Regions from separate parts of the Devosia yakushimensis genome, predicted to be linked through region 4. Evidence: predicted binding sites of a transcription regulator. Region 4 holds the regulator's gene; each other region holds the start of a gene.
What was found. Region 4 encodes LexA, which represses DNA repair genes until DNA is damaged. Its sites were predicted from a motif close to TGTTCNNNNTGTGTTCNG; they were not measured.
Positions count from the first base shown of each region.

Region 1: the regulator LexA is predicted to act here: its motif matches at 2,679-2,696, upstream of QQL79_RS04090 (DUF5680 domain-containing protein).
Region 2: the regulator LexA is predicted to act here: its motif matches at 1,405-1,422, upstream of QQL79_RS21180 (YifB family Mg chelatase-like AAA ATPase).
Region 3: the regulator LexA is predicted to act here: its motif matches at 2,615-2,632, upstream of ssb (single-stranded DNA-binding protein).

Region 1 covers NZ_BSNG01000001.1:857,513-861,722, forward strand. The annotation lists gene QQL79_RS04075 (aminopeptidase P family protein) at 1-1,239, opposite strand, end outside; gene QQL79_RS04080 (hypothetical protein) at 1,444-1,575, shown strand; gene QQL79_RS04085 (50S ribosomal protein L11 methyltransferase) at 1,719-2,603, opposite strand; gene QQL79_RS04090 (DUF5680 domain-containing protein) at 2,708-3,169, shown strand; gene QQL79_RS04095 (DUF6985 domain-containing protein) at 3,270-3,767, shown strand; gene QQL79_RS04100 (putative quinol monooxygenase) at 3,772-4,062, shown strand; gene QQL79_RS04105 (DoxX family protein) at 4,138-4,210, shown strand, end outside.
Region 2 covers NZ_BSNG01000004.1:121,389-125,598, forward strand. The annotation lists gene QQL79_RS21175 (phosphodiester glycosidase family protein) at 1-1,321, opposite strand, end outside; gene QQL79_RS21180 (YifB family Mg chelatase-like AAA ATPase) at 1,476-2,999, shown strand; gene QQL79_RS21185 (NUDIX domain-containing protein) at 2,999-3,406, shown strand; gene QQL79_RS21190 (tetratricopeptide repeat protein) at 3,403-3,825, opposite strand; gene cfa (cyclopropane fatty acyl phospholipid synthase) at 3,930-4,210, opposite strand, start outside.
Region 3 covers NZ_BSNG01000001.1:1,766,539-1,770,748, forward strand. The annotation lists gene QQL79_RS08670 (hypothetical protein) at 1-272, shown strand, start outside; gene QQL79_RS08675 (sensor domain-containing diguanylate cyclase) at 361-1,728, shown strand; gene ssb (single-stranded DNA-binding protein) at 1,933-2,448, opposite strand; gene QQL79_RS08685 (LysE family translocator) at 2,727-3,371, shown strand; gene uvrA (excinuclease ABC subunit UvrA) at 3,595-4,210, shown strand, end outside.
Region 4 covers NZ_BSNG01000001.1:1,364,181-1,368,390, forward strand. The annotation lists gene QQL79_RS06775 (IlvD/Edd family dehydratase) at 1-1,141, shown strand, start outside; gene QQL79_RS06780 (YybH family protein) at 1,192-1,542, opposite strand; gene lexA (transcriptional repressor LexA) at 1,572-2,285, opposite strand; gene QQL79_RS06790 (molybdopterin molybdotransferase MoeA) at 2,394-3,596, opposite strand; gene moaC (cyclic pyranopterin monophosphate synthase MoaC) at 3,593-4,075, opposite strand; gene trpC (indole-3-glycerol phosphate synthase TrpC) at 4,075-4,210, opposite strand, start outside.

The DNA of each region.
Region 1 (4,210 bases), 510 kb from region 4:
ATCCACCAGCATCAATTCACCGGGTTGCAAGACCCGATCGGTCTTCTCCGTCACCCGGTAATGCACGATGGCGCCATTGCTGCCGGCGCCCGAAATCGTGTCGAAACTGGCATCGACGCAGGTTTCGTCTTCGCGGCGGAAGGCTTCGAGCGCCGTGACGATGCCGATTTCGGTCAGTTTGCCCGAAGGGGCATTGCCGTCGAACCAGGCGAGGAATTTTGCCAGCGCCACGCCATCGAGCTTGTGTGCCTCGCGCATGCCGGCCAGTTCCGCCTCGTTCTTGCGCGATTTGGGCAGCAAGACCGGGTCGCGCTTTTCGATCAGGGCCGCGCCCGCTTGCTTGAGTGCCGACGCAACGGCCTCCGGGGCCGAAGCCGGGTCGATCAGCACGGTCTTCTTGCCCTTGCCCAACTTGGCCAGGGCCGCGGGCAGGGCCTTGCTGCTGACGATCGTGGCCACGCCGTTTAGGGCCTTTTCCAGCTCCGGGGTGATCTTGGCCGGGTCGAGATAGAGCGAGGGCAGTCCCTTGCGCGGCAGAACCGCAAAGCCCAGCACGAAGGGTGTATTGGGCACATCATGGCCGCGGATATTGAGCAGCCAGCAGATCGATTCCGGCAGGGTCAGCACAGCCGCATCGGCGCCGTCCTTGTCGAGGCTCGCCTGGATATCGGCAATCTTGTCCTGCGCGGTCCTGCCGGCCCGGTTGTGGCCCAGCACCTCGATGGCGCTTACCGGCGCTCGGGGCCGGTCGGCCCAGATGGCGTCGACCAGATTGGCGCCGGGCACTAGCTTGGCGCGCTTGCCCAGCTTGGCCTGAAGGTCGCGGATTTCCCCCGGGGTATGCAGCCAGGGGTCATAGCGGATGGTGCCGCCCTTGGGCACATAGTCGCCGATTTCGGCCGGCAGCCCGCCCAACGCTTCATGCACGGTCACCTTGGCCGTATCGGTCTGGGCTGGGGCCTGCAGCGTATAGCGGCTATCGACGAAGAGCCCGGCTTTCTTCCTGCCGACAATGGCGACGCCGGCCGAGCCGGTAAAACCGGTCACATAGGCCAGCCGCGCTTCGCTGGCCGGCACCGACTCGCCGCGATGGGCATCGGCCCGCGGCACGAGAAAGCCGTCGACCCCTGCCTTCTCCATGGCCGCCCGCAGGGCCTTGAGTCGCGGCGCGACGTTTTTCGGGTCGGCCTTTTCCTCAAAACTCTGGAAGATGGCGGGCGGAAAAGTCTGGTCTGTCATAGCGTCGTCCCTGATCGGCTCATGCAACATCTTAACGAGAGGTTGGCGCGGCGCGAAGTCTGAACGGCAAATTAACGGGATAGTAACGGGACTTGCGAAACGGGCATGGCTGGCTTGCCGTTAGCCCCCTAACCAAAGCATGGGGGAAGCACTAGATAAGCTCCTGTCGGCGGCAATAGATCGTCGGCATGCATGGAGACTGAAATGACCGAGAGCAAGAACGATTTCCGCAAGGCACTGGGAGCCGTCATCGACGCCCGTGGCCGCGAGTCGAGCCGACAGGTCAGCTATCGCATGCAGCATCAGCTGATCGGCGCATTTACCAAGCGCCCGTAAGGCCGCTGCAGTTTACTGCTGACGATTCTGTTGATCCCCGGACGCAAGTTCGGGGATTTTGCTTTTCCGCTCACTAAAGCGGCTCGATGCTCCTGCCGGTGCTAACAGTCTGCTAGCATCCGGCGAGCAAATGCGAATGCCTGCTAACGCATTTGCAGGATCAGCGTGGTCCAGTCCTTGCGCTGCAATTTCTCGGTCAGGATCATGCCCTGACGCTGATAGGCGTTGATCACGCCGCGCGCCTGATGCTCCAGAATCCCCGACAGGATGATCGTCGCGCCCCGCTGCGCCACCCGGCCCATGGCCGGCGCCAGCGCCGTCAGCGGTCCGGCCAGAATATTGGCGACGATCAGGTCATAGGGGGCATTGCCCGCAATGGTGGGGTTGGTCAGGCCCGTCGCCTCGATGCCGATGATGAACTTGCCGACGCCATTTTGTTCAGCATTTTCAAGGGTCGTCTTGACAGCGATAGGGTCGATATCGCTGGCGATAACCGGCAGGCGCAGGCGCTTCGCCAGCGCGATGGCCAATACTCCGGTGCCGGTTCCCACATCGAGCAGAACCCGCGGACGGCGGCGCTTCAGCACCTTGTCGATGGCTTCGAGGCACCCCGTCGTCGTCTCGTGATGGCCGGTGCCGAAGGCCTGGGCCGCATCGATCCGCATGGCCGTCAGCCCGCCGGGAATGGGGCCGGTCTCGTGGCTGCCATAGACATAGAAGCCGCCGGCAATGACCGGGGCCAGCCCCTCCAGCGATTTGGCAACCCAGTTGATTTCCGGATCGATCGGCGCAACGGAAAAATCGACAGCGCCGCCAAGGGTTTGCCGGGCAAGTTCAGAAAATGATTCAAGATCGGGCGGGCTGTCGCAGGTGGCCTCGAAGAACCATTCGCCGGTCTCTTCATTCTCATGCGCCGAGGCGGTCAGCGCCAGGTCGTCCCGTTCCATCACTGCATCGACCAGGGCATAGGCCTGTTCCTTGGTGAGCGGGGCGGAGAGCTGGTCGACGGGCATGGGCGGCGCTTTCATTTGATTGGCCCCTTGTTGGGGCAGGGCCTCGGACAAGTCAATGCGGCACGATTTTCTTGACTTTCCAGAGTGCCATGTTCATGGTTTGTTTCGGAGGGCGAGTCATGAATTTGAAGGCGCTGAACACGGTGATCGTGGCCGCCAAACAGGCCAGCTATGTCGGCGGCGGAGAAAAGACCGCGTCGAGCCGGCAGGGTTCGTATGATCTTGTCTGGTCGCAGGGGGCTTGGCGTTATCGCGACAGCTATTTCGGCGGCACGGACTTTCTGGGCCAGGAGACGGTATGGCTCGATTCCGAGCCGGTCTGGGCCATGAATTACCATGGCTTCATCCTCCGCCCCGATCTGATCGACGCAGTGCGGGCAGGCGAGACCATCAAGGCGGCTTTATCGGCCATGTATGCCGAGGGCCGGTTTCTCGGCGGATTTCGCTGGCTGGGCGCTTACGGGGAATACGTGGATAAGTCGGAGGGTGGGGTCGAGCTGTTTTCCGGTGAAGAGGAAATTTATTGTGAGAGAACAAAGGCTTATGGACTTCGCTATAGCGGCGGACTGATCAAGCCCTAGGGCTGATTGATATTCGGCGTCTCTCGCAGGTGGGGGCGGGATGTCACGCGGTTACCATTATCGTCATTGACCATATGACCGCCTAGCCATGGAGATATTGATGTTCAAAGTTCCATATTTCGACAATGCCGAACTCACGACATTCGCGGATGCCGATACGAGCGAGGCAGGAGCCGCTGCGGCCTTGGCAGCGTTTCTCACGCTGACGCCGGAAGACCGCATTTCGGATTCGCGCCATGTCTTTGCGTATTACAAGGACTACCACCAGGCCGTTGGCGGCGAGGATTGGATGGACGAGGAGATGGGCATCCCGGAGACCCCGGCCGATATCTGGGATTATGTCCGCCCCGGCGAGATCAATTTAACCAAGGGCCGCCGCGGCGATGACAATTGGTACGTCGTCATGGAAGCCAATTGCGGCTGGGAAGAAGAGCACGGCCTCATGCTGGTCTGGCGCAATGGCACGACGCTTACCAAGGTTGGCGGCTATGACGGGCATGTCACCAACACAAATGCCTATGCCGACGATAGCTTGGCCGATGTTGTCTATGCGGCGACGGATCCAAAATTTACCACGCGTCTCAATGAGTTAGGGTGAAGTCATGCATGGTCTCATCGGCAAGATGCTGGCGGCGCCCGGCAAACGCGAGGAATTGCTGGCGATCATGCTGGAGGGCAATGACGCCATGCCCGGCTGCATCAGCTATGTCATAGCCCGCGATCCGGCGAGCGAGGATGGTATCTGGATCACCGAGGTCTGGGACAGCAAGGAGAGCCACGCCGCCTCCCTGCAACTGCCCCATGTGCAGGCAACCATAGCCAGGGCCAAGCCGATGATTGCCGGGTTCGGGGACTATTTCGCGACCGAGCCGCTTGGCGGAATTGGGGTCTGACAGTAGCGATAGCCACCCGACTGGTACCGGCGGGCAGAGATTGCTAGAGTTTGCCAAATCGCGGGGAGATGGCGCATGGCAGTGAAACTTGTTTACTGGATCAGCACAGGCTTGGTCTGCCTCGTCTATTTGGGCAGCGCTGCTTTCT
Region 2 (4,210 bases), on a different contig from region 4:
CGGCAGTGACGCCGGCCGCGGTGCGCGGATTGCGGCGCACGAACCAGCCATTGAAAAAGCTGTTGCGATCGGTTTCCCCGATCATGTCGGGCGACCAGCCTTCGGGCGTTGGACCCTTGGCGACCGCAACGCCGGCCGCCACCAGGGTCGGGCCGCCATTGACCAGATAGTCGCCCTCACCCAGCGATACCGTCTCGCCGGCGCTGCTGACGGCAATGTCGAAACTCGCAGCTGCCCCGCTCTTGGCCGCCTCCGCCAGCGCCTCGGCCTGGCTACCGGTGGTCTGGACCACAAAGCCCTCAGCCGGCACCGGTCCGCCCAGCGCCGGGGTAGCCGCGATCAGCGCGCCGTCAGCGGCGAACCGGGCCTGAAAGCCCGGGCCACTGGGCAAGGGCGCGCCAAAGGCCGGGGTGAAGATCACGATCTCGTCGGCATCGGTGCAGGTCAAATCATGCGCCGGGGTCTCGAGCGGCGTGTCGCCCGGATTGCCGCAATTGGTGATAAGGCCGGGCTGGCGATTGAGTCCATCGGCCGTAAGGGTCGCGCCACCGGCAAAGCTCAGCGCGATGTCGCTGCGCATATCGGGCAGGATGCCGAACTGCGTGCCCAGGCGCAGCGCCGGCCGACCATTGACCGCCTCGCTGACCACCTGGCCATCGATGACGCTGATGCCGGCTGGATCGCCGGGCGTGCCACCGGTTTCGTTGACAACGAAATAGCCGCCATTAACCGCTGCGATGGCGTCCAATCGCTGGGCAATCGAGGAGGTGGTCTCCCGGCCGGCCACGGCATCGGCCGCCAGGGCCGCCTGCACCGAACCCTCGAACCGGCTTGGGTCAATCGCCAGGATATCGACGACGAAGGGTCCCTGCGCCGCCCCGCCATCTTCGCCGGTAAAACGCAGCGCCGGCTTGAGCCCCGCGGCCACCAGGGCGGCCATGCCGTCGGCGGCCTCGGCAGCGGTCGCGAATTGGCCGGAGCGGATCATGTGACCCAGCGGCTTGCCGTCGAGCGAAAAGGTGCTGGGGTCGCGGCGCGGCTCCAGCCCGGCAGCCACGAGCTTTTCTTCCAGATTCTGGGCGGCCGCATCGGTAGCGGCAAAGCCGATCTCGATGGTCCAGAACTGGCTCTCGGCCGTGCCGCCGCGCAGGATATGAACATGCTGCACGCCGGGCACCACATCCTCTGTGCTGCGCTCTTCCTGCAGGCCGGCGCTGCCCAGCGGCAGCTCGGCTTCGGGCAGCGTCCAGGCCCAGGCTTGCGGCACTATCGCGGCGCCGAGCGAAAAGGCGAGTAACAGAGAGGTGGAAATCTTGGACATGCCGGGCTCCGGACTGGGTGTGTGTAACCCTTCCCTAGCGGCCCCCTGTAACGGCGCTGCGACGCCGGGATGAACCTTGCCGCTGTTCGCTCTACGTTCTTGTTCGTCCCAATGAGCTCTGTTAGGGTCCAAGCGGGTTTGGGGGGTGTTGGGCATGGTCACTCGCGTTGCGACCGTGGCGTTTCAGGGCATCGAAGCGGTGCCGGTCGATGTGCAGGTGCAGATCGCGCCGGGCATGCCGAAATTCCTGATGGTGGGCTTGCCCGACAAGGCGGTCAAGGAGGCGAGCGAACGCGTCTATGCCGCCATGATTGCCTCGGGGCTGGGCCTGCCGCCCAAGCGCATTACCGTCAATCTTGCTCCGGCCGATCTGCCCAAGGAGGGCAGCCATTACGATCTGCCCATCGCCCTGGGCCTGATGGCGGCCATCGGGGCCATCCCGCAGGATGCGCTCGACAATTATCTCGTATTGGGCGAGTTGGGGCTGGATGGACGCCTTGCCCCGGTCAGCGGCGTGCTGCCGGCGGCCATTGCCGCCCAGGGGCGGGATCTGGGCATTATCTGTCCGGCTCCTTCGGGGCCCGAGGCGGCCTGGGCCGGCGAGGGTATCGATATCGTCGCCGCCGAGAGCCTTCTGGCGCTGGTCAATCACCTGACCGGCCGCCAGCTTGCCGCCCGGCCGCAGCCCCGCAAATACCTGCCGAACGGAGCGCTGCCCGATCTGGCCGAAGTGCGCGGCCAACAGGTGGCGCGGCGGGCGCTCGAAGTGGCGGCGGCCGGCGGGCATAACATGCTGATGATCGGTCCGCCCGGCGCCGGCAAATCCATGCTGGCGGCGCGGCTGCCTTCGATCCTGCCGCCGCTCAATCCACGCGAATTGCTCGATATTTCGATGATCCAGTCCATTGCCGGCGAATTGGCTGGCGGCGCTATTTCCGACCGGCGGCCGTTCCGCGCGCCACACCATTCCGCCTCCATGGCGGCTTTGGTCGGCGGCGGCCTGCGGGTGCGGCCCGGCGAGGTGAGCCTGGCGCATAATGGCGTGCTGTTTCTCGACGAATTGCCCGAATTCTCACCCCAGGTGCTCGATAGCTTGCGCCAGCCGCTCGAAAGCGGGGAAACCGTCATTGCCCGGGCCAATGCCCGCGTCAGCTATCCCAGCCGGGTGCAGCTGATCGCGGCGATGAATCCCTGCAAATGCGGCATGGCCGGCACGCCCGGCCACACCTGCAAGCGCGGCGCCGCCTGCGCGGGCGATTACCAGGCCCGCGTTTCCGGCCCCTTCCTCGATCGCATCGATATCCGCATCGATGTGCCCGCCGTCACCGCCGCCGATATGATCGCCCCGGCCGCGGCCGCAGAAAGTTCCACGACCATCGCCCGGCGCGTCGCCATTGCGCGGGAACGGCAACGCCAGCGCTTCCTCGAGCATGGTGCGCCCGAAATCTTCACCAATGCCGCGGCCGGGCCGACGCTGATCGAAAAACTGGTCAACCCGGACAAGGAGAGCCAGAACCTGCTCCTGCAGGCCGCCGAAAGGTTCAATCTCTCCGCCCGCGCCTATCATCGTGTGCTCAAGGTGGCGCGTACCCTGGCCGATCTAGCCGGGACCGATCGGGTGGCGCGCCCCCATATCGCCGAGGCGCTGAGCTATCGCGTCAATATGGGGTTGGCATAGTGGCCCACCGCATTTCCGCCGGCGCCTTGGTGCTGCGCGAGGAGAAAATTCTGCTGGTGCGTCATCACCGGACGGGTCGCCATGATTTCTGGGTCGGCCCAGGTGGTGGCGTCGAAGGCGGCGAAACGCTGGAAGCTACAGCAGAACGCGAAACGCTGGAGGAAAGCGGCGTGACCATAAAGGTCCGACGCCTAGCCTATCTTGACGAATTGTGGAGCGACACCGAAATCGACGTGACGGCCAATCCCGCCGAAAGCGAATCCATCATCGAAGCCAATTGGTTTGCCCGCGATCAATTACCTTCCGGCCACCTCTTCCCAGAGCCATTGCGCGATCGCTTCTGGTCAGACCTGCAAACCGGCTTCGCTGCCCCCATCAAGCTGCCGCTGCGCCGGCTGCATTTTTAGGGCGCGGCGTCGAGGGCGGCCTTGAGTTCGCGATATTCTTCGCAGTCCAGGCCGCAAACCGTCTCGATGACGGCCAGGCGGTCGGCCGCCTTGTCCCGCGCCCCGGTCTCAATATAGAGCTCGCCGAGATATTCATTGGCGCCAAGGTGACCGGGCTCGATTGCAAGCGCCCGCAGATAAAATCGCTCGGCACCGGCCAGGTCCCCGGTGTGACGCAATGTATAGGCCAGCAGGTTGAGGCTATCGGCATCGTCGGGATCGGCGGTCACCAGCCGTTGCAGCACCATTTGGGCGCTAAGCCACTTTTCACCTTCGACGAGGCGACGCGCGTCATCAAGCGTGTCGCCCGTGCTGATGTCGATCGCCCGGGCAGGCGCCGACAGCACTGCTAAGACAATGACAAGGATACGGCCGCGCATGACGTGTGCACACCCCATGAGAGCCGCAATCCAAGCATTGGCGCATGGCAGAGTGACGACAGCTGTGCAAAACCCTGTGGACAATGTTCCACGTGAATCACGCCTCAGCGCACGCTCGTATAGCCGCCCGGCACCCCCTGCGGCGACAGCACCACCTGCCAGAGGCTGATATTGCGCGCCCGGAACAGGGCGGCGAAGACATTGAGATAATAGCGCCACATCCGGTAGAAGCGCTCGTCATACTGGTCTTTCAGCCGCGGCCAGGCGGCGACGAACCGCTCATGCCAGGCCATCAGCGTCCTGTCGTAATCGGCGCCGAAATTGTGCCAGTCCTCCATCACGAACAGACCCTCTATGGCTTTGCCTACCTGGGCGATGGAGGGCA
Region 3 (4,210 bases), 400 kb from region 4:
CGATGAATGGCACGATCGCCTATATCGAGGCCAGCAAGCGCTATGAAGCGGCCATGACCTCCAATGTCGCCTTTACCGGCCTTGCGGTTGGGCAGAAGCGCGGCGGCGGGCTGATCTTCAATCTGCGCGAGCGCGACCAGGACGAAGAGGGCAAGGAAATCGGCATCACGGCGCAGATCGCGCTCAATGGCGGCGCCATCGATGTCAATTTCGAGGTCATGTATATTGCGACCGGCGAATATATCCGCGCCCAGGTGCCGTTCAACAAGTAGTCGGCAACTCCTTGAAATCATGAAGTCTTAACTGTGCTGCGCTAGCGTTCGGACAATCGAACTCCTAGGACGAGCGCCAGTGCGCCCCATGCAGTCATCCGCCGCCTTTCTGGGCCACCCGCCTTCGGGCGAGGCAAGGCCTGCGGCGCTTGATGCGCGGCTCGACCGGGTCCGGCAATTGCTTGGCGTGGATGGCGCGGCGCTGGCTTTTGCCGGCAGCCAGGCCATGCAGATCCTGTGGCAGGCCGGCGTCAGCGGCCAGATCGCCAAAGACCTGGCCGAATTGCATGCCCATGCCGCGCAAGGCACCGGGCCGCTTGTCATTGCCGATACCGGCCGCGGCGCCGTCCGCTTTTATGCAGGTATTCCGGTGACGTTTGGCGAGGGCGAGCCGCTTTTGCTCAGCCTGTTCGATGCCAGGCCGCGGAGCGCAGCCATGGCGGGCCAGCTGGGCATTCTGGCGCAGGAGGTGTTTGGCGGGGATAGCGAGCAGCGCAGCCAGGCCATGATCGTCCGGCTCGAATCCGAGCTTGCCGAGCGCGAGCAAGCCATTGCCGACCTGCTGGCCACGCGCCGGCGGCAGCTCGAGCTGTTCGAGCGCGCCTCCAAGACGGCCCGGATCGGGGTCTGGGAATGCGACCTCAGCGACAATAGCCTGACCTGGAGCAACGGGGTCTATGACCTGTTCGAATTCCCGGTGGGCTCGGTGGTGACGCGCGAGGAAACCCTGCGCTGCTATTCGGACGCATCGCGCGAGGCCATGGAGCGGGCCCGCGCCAAGGCCATCGCTGAATGCAGCGATTTCAGCCTCGATGCCGAGATCACCACCGTCAAAGGCCGCCGCCGCTGGATGCGGCTGACCGGTACGGTCGAGACGCGCAATGGCGTCGCCACCCGCATTTTCGGCATGAAGCAGGACATTACCGAGGAAAAGCTGCTGGCCGACCGCACGCGCTATCTGGCCGAATTCGACGTGATGACGGGGCTGGCCAATCGCAGCCAGTTCCAGGCGCGGCTGGCCGAGCTCGACACCAGGCCGATCGGCGCCTTGCTGCTGGCCGATCTCGATAATTTCAAGCAGATCAACGACACCTATGGCCATGCGCTTGGCGACGAATGCCTCAAGGAGGCTGCCGCCCGCCTGCGCGATGCCTGCCCGGCCGCCGAGCTGGTCGCCCGGATCGGGGGCGATGAATTCGCGGTTCTGTTGGGGCATGAGACGACGCCGGGGCAAATCGAGGCCGTGGCCGAACGCATCGTGGCGGAAATCGGCAAGCCGTTCATGCGGCTGGGACAGATGCTGACCCTGGGTGCCTCGGTGGGCGTGGCCTACCCCGACGGCAGCCCGGCTCCCGATCTCTTCAAGCGCGCGGATACCGCGCTTTATGCGGCCAAGGCCGCCGGACGGAACACCAGCCGGACATTCCATGCGGGGCCGCAGCACACGGTGAATTAGCTTCTGAGGCTCGCGGTACCCCCTCCTAACCTCCCCCTGATAGGGGGAGGGACCGTCTGGTGGTTTAGGACGCGATCTTGCCCAAGAGTGGAGAGATCCCTCCCCCTATCAGGGGGAGGCTAGGAGGGGGTATCCCAGGATATAACGCCACGACCCGCACAAAAAAGGAGGCCGGCGGCCTCCTTTCAACGTCTGGTCCCCGCCTCAAAACGGGATATCATCATCCATGCCGCCGGGCTCGAAGGCCGGGGCGTTGGAGGATGGGCGCTGGCCGCCGCCACCACCGGCCGGGCGCGCACCGCGGAAGCCGCCGCCATTGTCGGCGCTGCGGAAACCGCCATCGCCGCCGCCGGCATTGTCGCCGTCGCCACGGCCATCGAGCAGCGTCAGGTTGGAATTGAAGCCCTGCAACACGATTTCGGTGGAATATTTATCCTGGCCGGACTGGTCCTGCCATTTGCGGGTCTGCAACTGGCCCTCGATATAGACCTTGGAACCCTTGCGCAGATAGCTTTCGGCCACGCGGGTCAGGCCTTCCGAGAAGATCACCACGCGGTGCCACTCGGTCTTTTCGCGCTGTTCGCCGCTATTGCGATCCTTCCAGCGCTCCGAAGTGGCGATGGACAGGTTCACCACCTTGCCGCCGCTGGGCAGATTGCGCACTTCGGGATCGGCACCCAGATTGCCGACGAGGATCACCTTGTTGACGCTGCCTGCCATAGCAAAATCCTTTCAATTCAGTCCCGGGCCTTTCCGGCCGCCGGGACGCTCACATATTGCATTGCCGGGGCCAGCGGCCCCTTGGTCGCCGGACCTTACTCCGCCCTGCCCCGTCCCGCGCGCCAAACTTGGCGTTTTGAACAGAAGTGACGGGCCCTTGCACAATTGTTCTCTATATGTTCCAATTCTTAACGCAGGTCAAGCCCGCTGCTGACACAGTTTGTCAGCAGGGCTCGGCCAAGCCAGCGGCACTCCACCCATCCGTTGCGAGATCATGATTGGATTATGCTCAGGCTCTCTGGCTTTATCTCGTGCTGTTGTTCGGCATCATCATCGTGCCCGGCATGGACATGTTTTTCGTGCTGGCCAATGCGCTGACGGGTGGACGGCGCGCCGGGCTCGCCGCCACGGCGGGGATCATGCTGGGCGCGGTGGTGCATACTCTCTTCGGGGCGCTGGCCGTGGGCGTGCTGACGCAATTGCCGGTCGAGGTTTTCCGCACCATGATCCTGGTCGGCGCGGCCTATATGGCCTGGATCGGCTATACGCTGGTGCGCAGTTCGATCACGGTCGACCATATCGGCAAGGCCCAGAGCCGGTCGGGCTGGGTGGCGTTCCGGCAAGGCACCATCACCAATCTGCTCAATCCCAAGGCCTATATGTTCGTCATAGCCGTGTTTCCGCAATTCATCCGACCGGAATTCGGCCCGGTTTGGCAGCAGGCATTGGTCCTGGGCATCATGACCATCTCGATGCAATTGCTGATCTATGGCGGGCTTGGGCTCGCCGCCGCAAGGGCACGCGACGCCCTGATCGGCAACCCGCAGGTTACGCAATGGATCGGCCGTGGCGCGGGCGTGCTGTTCATCCTGGCAGCCGCCTTCGCCGCCTGGCATGGGATATTCGGTCATGTCGGGGCTTGACCGAATCCAGTTTGTTCCTTTTATGTTCCATATGCGACAGTGAAAGGCGTTTTGCGCAACCCTGCCCTGACACGATAAGGTGACGCCGGGGCGCAAGGCCCGGTAAGATGGCCGCTTGCGGCCAAGACGGTTGGCTCCTATCTCTGCACTTGCCAGCCAATATGACCCGTACTTTATATGCCGCCTGTGCCTGACACGGCGCAGCCAGCCATGGACTTCGACAATGATGCAAAAGCCCAGCCAGAACCGAGAGATCGTCGTGCGCGGCGCCCGCGAGCACAATCTCAAGGGCATCGATGTCCGGCTGCCGCGCGACAGCCTGATCGTGATGACGGGGCTTTCCGGCTCGGGCAAGTCGTCGCTGGCCTTCGACACCATCTATGCCGAGGGGCAGCGGCGCTATGTGGAGTCGCTCAGCGCCTATGCGCGGCAATTCCTCGAAATGATGCAGAAGCCCGACGTGGAGCATATCGAGGGCCTCTCCCCCGCCATTTCCATCGAGCAGAAGACCACATCGCGTAACCCGCGCTCTACCGTTGGCACCGTCACCGAGATCTATGATTACCTGCGTCTGCTCTATGCGCGCGTGGGCATTCCCTATTCCCCGGCCACGGGCCTGCCCATCGAAAGCCAGACCGTCAGCCAGATGGTGGATCGCACGCTGGAGCTGCCCGAGGGCACGCGGCTCTATCTGCTGGCGCCCATCGCGCGCGGCCGCAAGGGCGAATACAAGAAGGAACTGGCCGATCTGATGCGCAAGGGCTTCCAGCGCGTCAAGATCGATGGCGAATATCACGAGATCGAGGATGCGCCAGCCCTCGACAAGAAGTTCAAGCACG
Region 4 (4,210 bases):
GCAACTGCCGGGTTCGGCGGCGATCCCCGCGCCTTATCGCGATCGTCAGGAAATGGCCTATCGCACCGGCAAACGCATTGTGGACATGGTGCATGAGGATTTGAAGCCCTCGGACATCCTGACCAAGGACAATTTCATCAATACGATCGTGGTCAATTCCGCGATCGGCGGCTCGACCAATGCGCCGATCCATATCCAGGCCATTGCCAAGCATATTGGCGTGGAACTGGAATTGCAGGATTTCCAGACCTATGGGCACAAGGTGCCGCTGCTGGTGAATTTGCAGCCGGCCGGCGAATATCTGGGCGAGGATTATTACCATGCCGGCGGCGTGCCGGCGGTGGTCAACGAGCTGATGGGGCAGGGCCTGATCCGCGAGAATGCGCCGACGGTCAATGGCAAGACCATTGGCGAGAATTGCCGCAATACGCCGATCCAGGATGACAGGGTCATCCGGCATTTCGACAATCCGCTCAAGACCGAGGCCGGGTTCCTGGTGCTCCGCGGCAATCTCTTCGACAACGCCATCATGAAGACCAGCGTGATCTCCTCCGAGTTCCGCGATCGCTACCTCAACAATCCGGCTCACCCCGGCATGTTCGAGGGCAAGGCGGTGGTGTTCGATGGTCCGGAGGATTATCACCACCGGATCGACGATCCGTCGCTGGCGATCGACGAGAATACGCTGCTGTTCATGCGCGGCGCCGGGCCGATCGGCTATCCGGGCGCGGCGGAAGTGGTCAACATGCGGCCCCCTGATTACCTGATCAAAAAGGGCATTCACTCGCTGGCCTGTATTGGCGATGGCCGCCAGTCGGGCACGTCGGGCTCCCCCTCGATTCTCAATGCATCGCCGGAAGCGGCGGCGGGCGGCAATCTCGCCATCCTCAAGACCGGGGACCAGGTGCGGATCGACCTCAACAAGGGTACGGCCGATATCCTGATCTCCGACGCCGAGATCGCCACCCGGCGGCAGGAACTGGCTGAGGCTGGCGGATACAAATATCCCAAGCATCAGACGCCCTGGCAGGAAATCCAGCGTGGCATCGTTGGCCAGCTTGGCGACGGCGCCATTCTCAAGCCAGCCGAGAAATACCAACGGATTGCCCAGACTAATGGTGTTCCGCGCGACAACCACTAGGCACACCCAGCTCTTGAAGCAGAAAGGCCCGCCGATCGGCGGGCCTTTTTTTATTCGGGGAAGGCACTCAAATGCTCGTGCAGAATGCGCCAGATGCCATCCCGCTTGCCCAGGACGGTCGTCCCCCTGCCACTCCCACGGATGATCTGCCCCTCGAGAGTTGTTTGCCAATGAAAACTGTAGATGCAGCATGCTGCCTCATCGGCTTTGGCGATCCAACGCAGGTCTTGCAGCCAATATGTCTCATCAGCCAGGCGTTGCCAGGTGCGCTCGAAAGCGGCTCGCGCCGCTTCCATTCCACGATAGGAACCAGAGCTAAACCAAAAGGTCGCGTCATCGTCGATCAGCGGCGTTAGCAGCTCAAAGTCGTGCCGATTGATACGCTCGGCATAGGCTGCCATCACCGCCTCAGGCGTGGCGCGATCCACAATCAGTATTTTCGCAATAGTCCGACGAGCCGACCCTGGACCTTGACCCGATCAGGCGGAAAGATTCGGGTTTCGTAGGCGGGGTTGGCGGCTTCGAGCGCGACGGTGTTGCCCTTGCGCCGCAGGCGCTTGAGGGTGGCTTCCTCGTCATCGACCAAGGCGACGATGATTTCGCCGGTGCTGGCCGATTCCTGCTTTTTGATGAGGACGGTGTCGCCATCGAAAATGCCGGCGTCGATCATGGAATCGCCGCGTACTTCAAGCGCGTAATGTTCGCCCGCGCCCAGCATCTCGGGGGGGACCGAAATGGTGTGGGAATGGGTCTGGATGGCCTCGATGGGCGTACCGGCGGCGATGCGGCCCATGACGGGAATGGAGATCGGCCGGGCATAATCTTCGCCGGCGGATTTGCGGGCCGGCGGATTGGACACTTTGCCCAGCGTGCCCTCGATGACCGATGGCTCGAAGCGCGCCTTGCGGCCGCCCAGCGAGGGGTTCATCGAATCGGGGAGTTTGACCACTTCGAGCGCTCGGGCCCGATTAGGCAGGCGGCGAATGAAACCGCGCTCTTCAAGCGCGGTGATCAGGCGGTGAATGCCGGATTTGGAAGCCAGATCGAGGGCGTCCTTCATTTCATCGAATGAGGGGGGGATGCCGCTTTCCTTCATCCGTTCGTGGATGAACATCAGCAGCTCGTGTTGTTTGCGCGTCAGCATTGGCGGCCTTCCACAGGGATTCGGAACATAGGCAGAACGACTATACGTGTTCCAGTTATGTTCCGCAATATCCCCAGCGGCCCCATCGTGATTTTCTTGGCTAGACAGTCAAAAGGCGTCGATCTGGATGGATTCGACTGTCGATCCGGCGGGGGCGCCGGGGTCGAATTCTGGCTGGATGATCAGCATATCGGCGTTGGACAGGGATGAGGTGTGGCCGCTGTCAGTCTGGGAGATTGGCATCAGCTCGGGGCCGGTGGGCGTATGCACCAGCTGGGCGCGCATGAAGTGGCGGCGCGCGGAATTGGGCGGGGTGGGGCCGGCCAAAGGCAGGCGCCAATTGGGTTGTTCGGCATAGCCGAGCCATTTGCGCAGAGCCGGCTTGATGAAGACGGTGGCGGTGACCATGGCCGAGACGGGATTGCCGGGCAGGCCGAAAATCAGCGTCTTGCCGCGGGTGCCAAACATCAGCGGTTTGCCGGGGCGCATATTGATGCGCCAGAAATCCAGCGTCACGCCGAGTTCGAGCAGCACGTCCTGGACGATATCGTGGTCGCCCACGCTGGCGCCCCCGGTGGTGATCAGAATGTCCGGCTCGGCGGCGAAGATTGATTCGAGCTTGGCCCGCAGGGCAGCGCGGTCGTCGCGGGCAATGCCGTGGTCGGTGACCTCAGCGGCATAGGGGGCGAGCATGGGGGCGAGGCCAAAGCTGTTGGACGCGACGATCTGGTCGGGTGCGAGGGGCGAGCCGGGCAGCACCAGTTCGTCGCCAGTGGCGAGGAGGGCGATGCGGGGGCGCGTGGCAACCGTAAGCGCGGGGGCGTTGGCGGCGGCGGCTACGGCCAGCTGCATCGGGCCCATGCGGGCGCCGGCTTCGATCAGGGCATCACCGGTGGCGAAGTCATTGCCGATGGCGCGGATGCTGCGGCCGGGCTTGGGCTGTTCGGCGAAGGTCACCAGATTGCCGTTTGGCGTGGCTTCTTCCTGCATGATAACGGCGTCGGCGCCGGGAGGAACCGGGGCGCCGGTGAAGATGCGGACGCATTGGCCTGCGGCCAGGCTGCCGGGGAAACCGGCGCCGGCTTGCGATATGCCGATCAGTGTGAGGCGGTGGCCGGGAGTGATGTCGGCGGCGCGGACGGCATAGCCATCCATGGCGCTGGCATTGAAGGGGGGCTGGTCGTGGGTCGCGAACAGGGTTTGCGCCAGGACGCGGCCATTGGCGTCAGCCAGGACGACGATTTCGGGGCGTACGGCGGGCACGCGCGCGAGAATGGCGGCGATGGCGGCTTCGACGGGTAAGAGGCTCATGGTGTGCGTACGAAGTCGCCGGATTTGCCGCCGGACTTTTCGAGGAGGCAGATGTCGGTGAGGACTATGGCGCGGTCGATGGCTTTGGCCATGTCATAAAGCGTCAGCGCGGCGGTGGAGGTGGCAACGAGGGCTTCCATTTCAACGCCGGTCTGGCCGGTGGTTTCGGCTGCGGCTTCAATGCGGATGGCGGTGCCGCTCTCGGCCGAGATGTCGACGCTGACCTTGGTGAGCGGGATCGGATGGCAGAGCGGGATCAGCTCGGAGGTCTTTTTGGCGGCCATGATGCCGGCAATGCGGGCCACGGCCAGGGCGTCGCCTTTTTTGAGGGTCCCGCCCATAATGGCAGTGATGGTGGCCGGCTGGGCGATGACGCGGGCCTGGGCGACGGCGCGGCGCTTGGTGGAGGCTTTGTCGCCGATGTCGACGATATGGGCTTCGCCGCGCTCGTTGAGATGGGTGAGCCTGGCCTCGGCCATTAGCGGACGGCCTCGGGCGCGCCCATCAGCAGGGTGCGGGTGGCGGCGGCGACGTCGTCCTGGCGCATCAGGCTTTCGCCGACGAGGAAGGTGCCGATGCCGGCCTCCTGTTCGAGCTTGACCACGTGGTCGTGG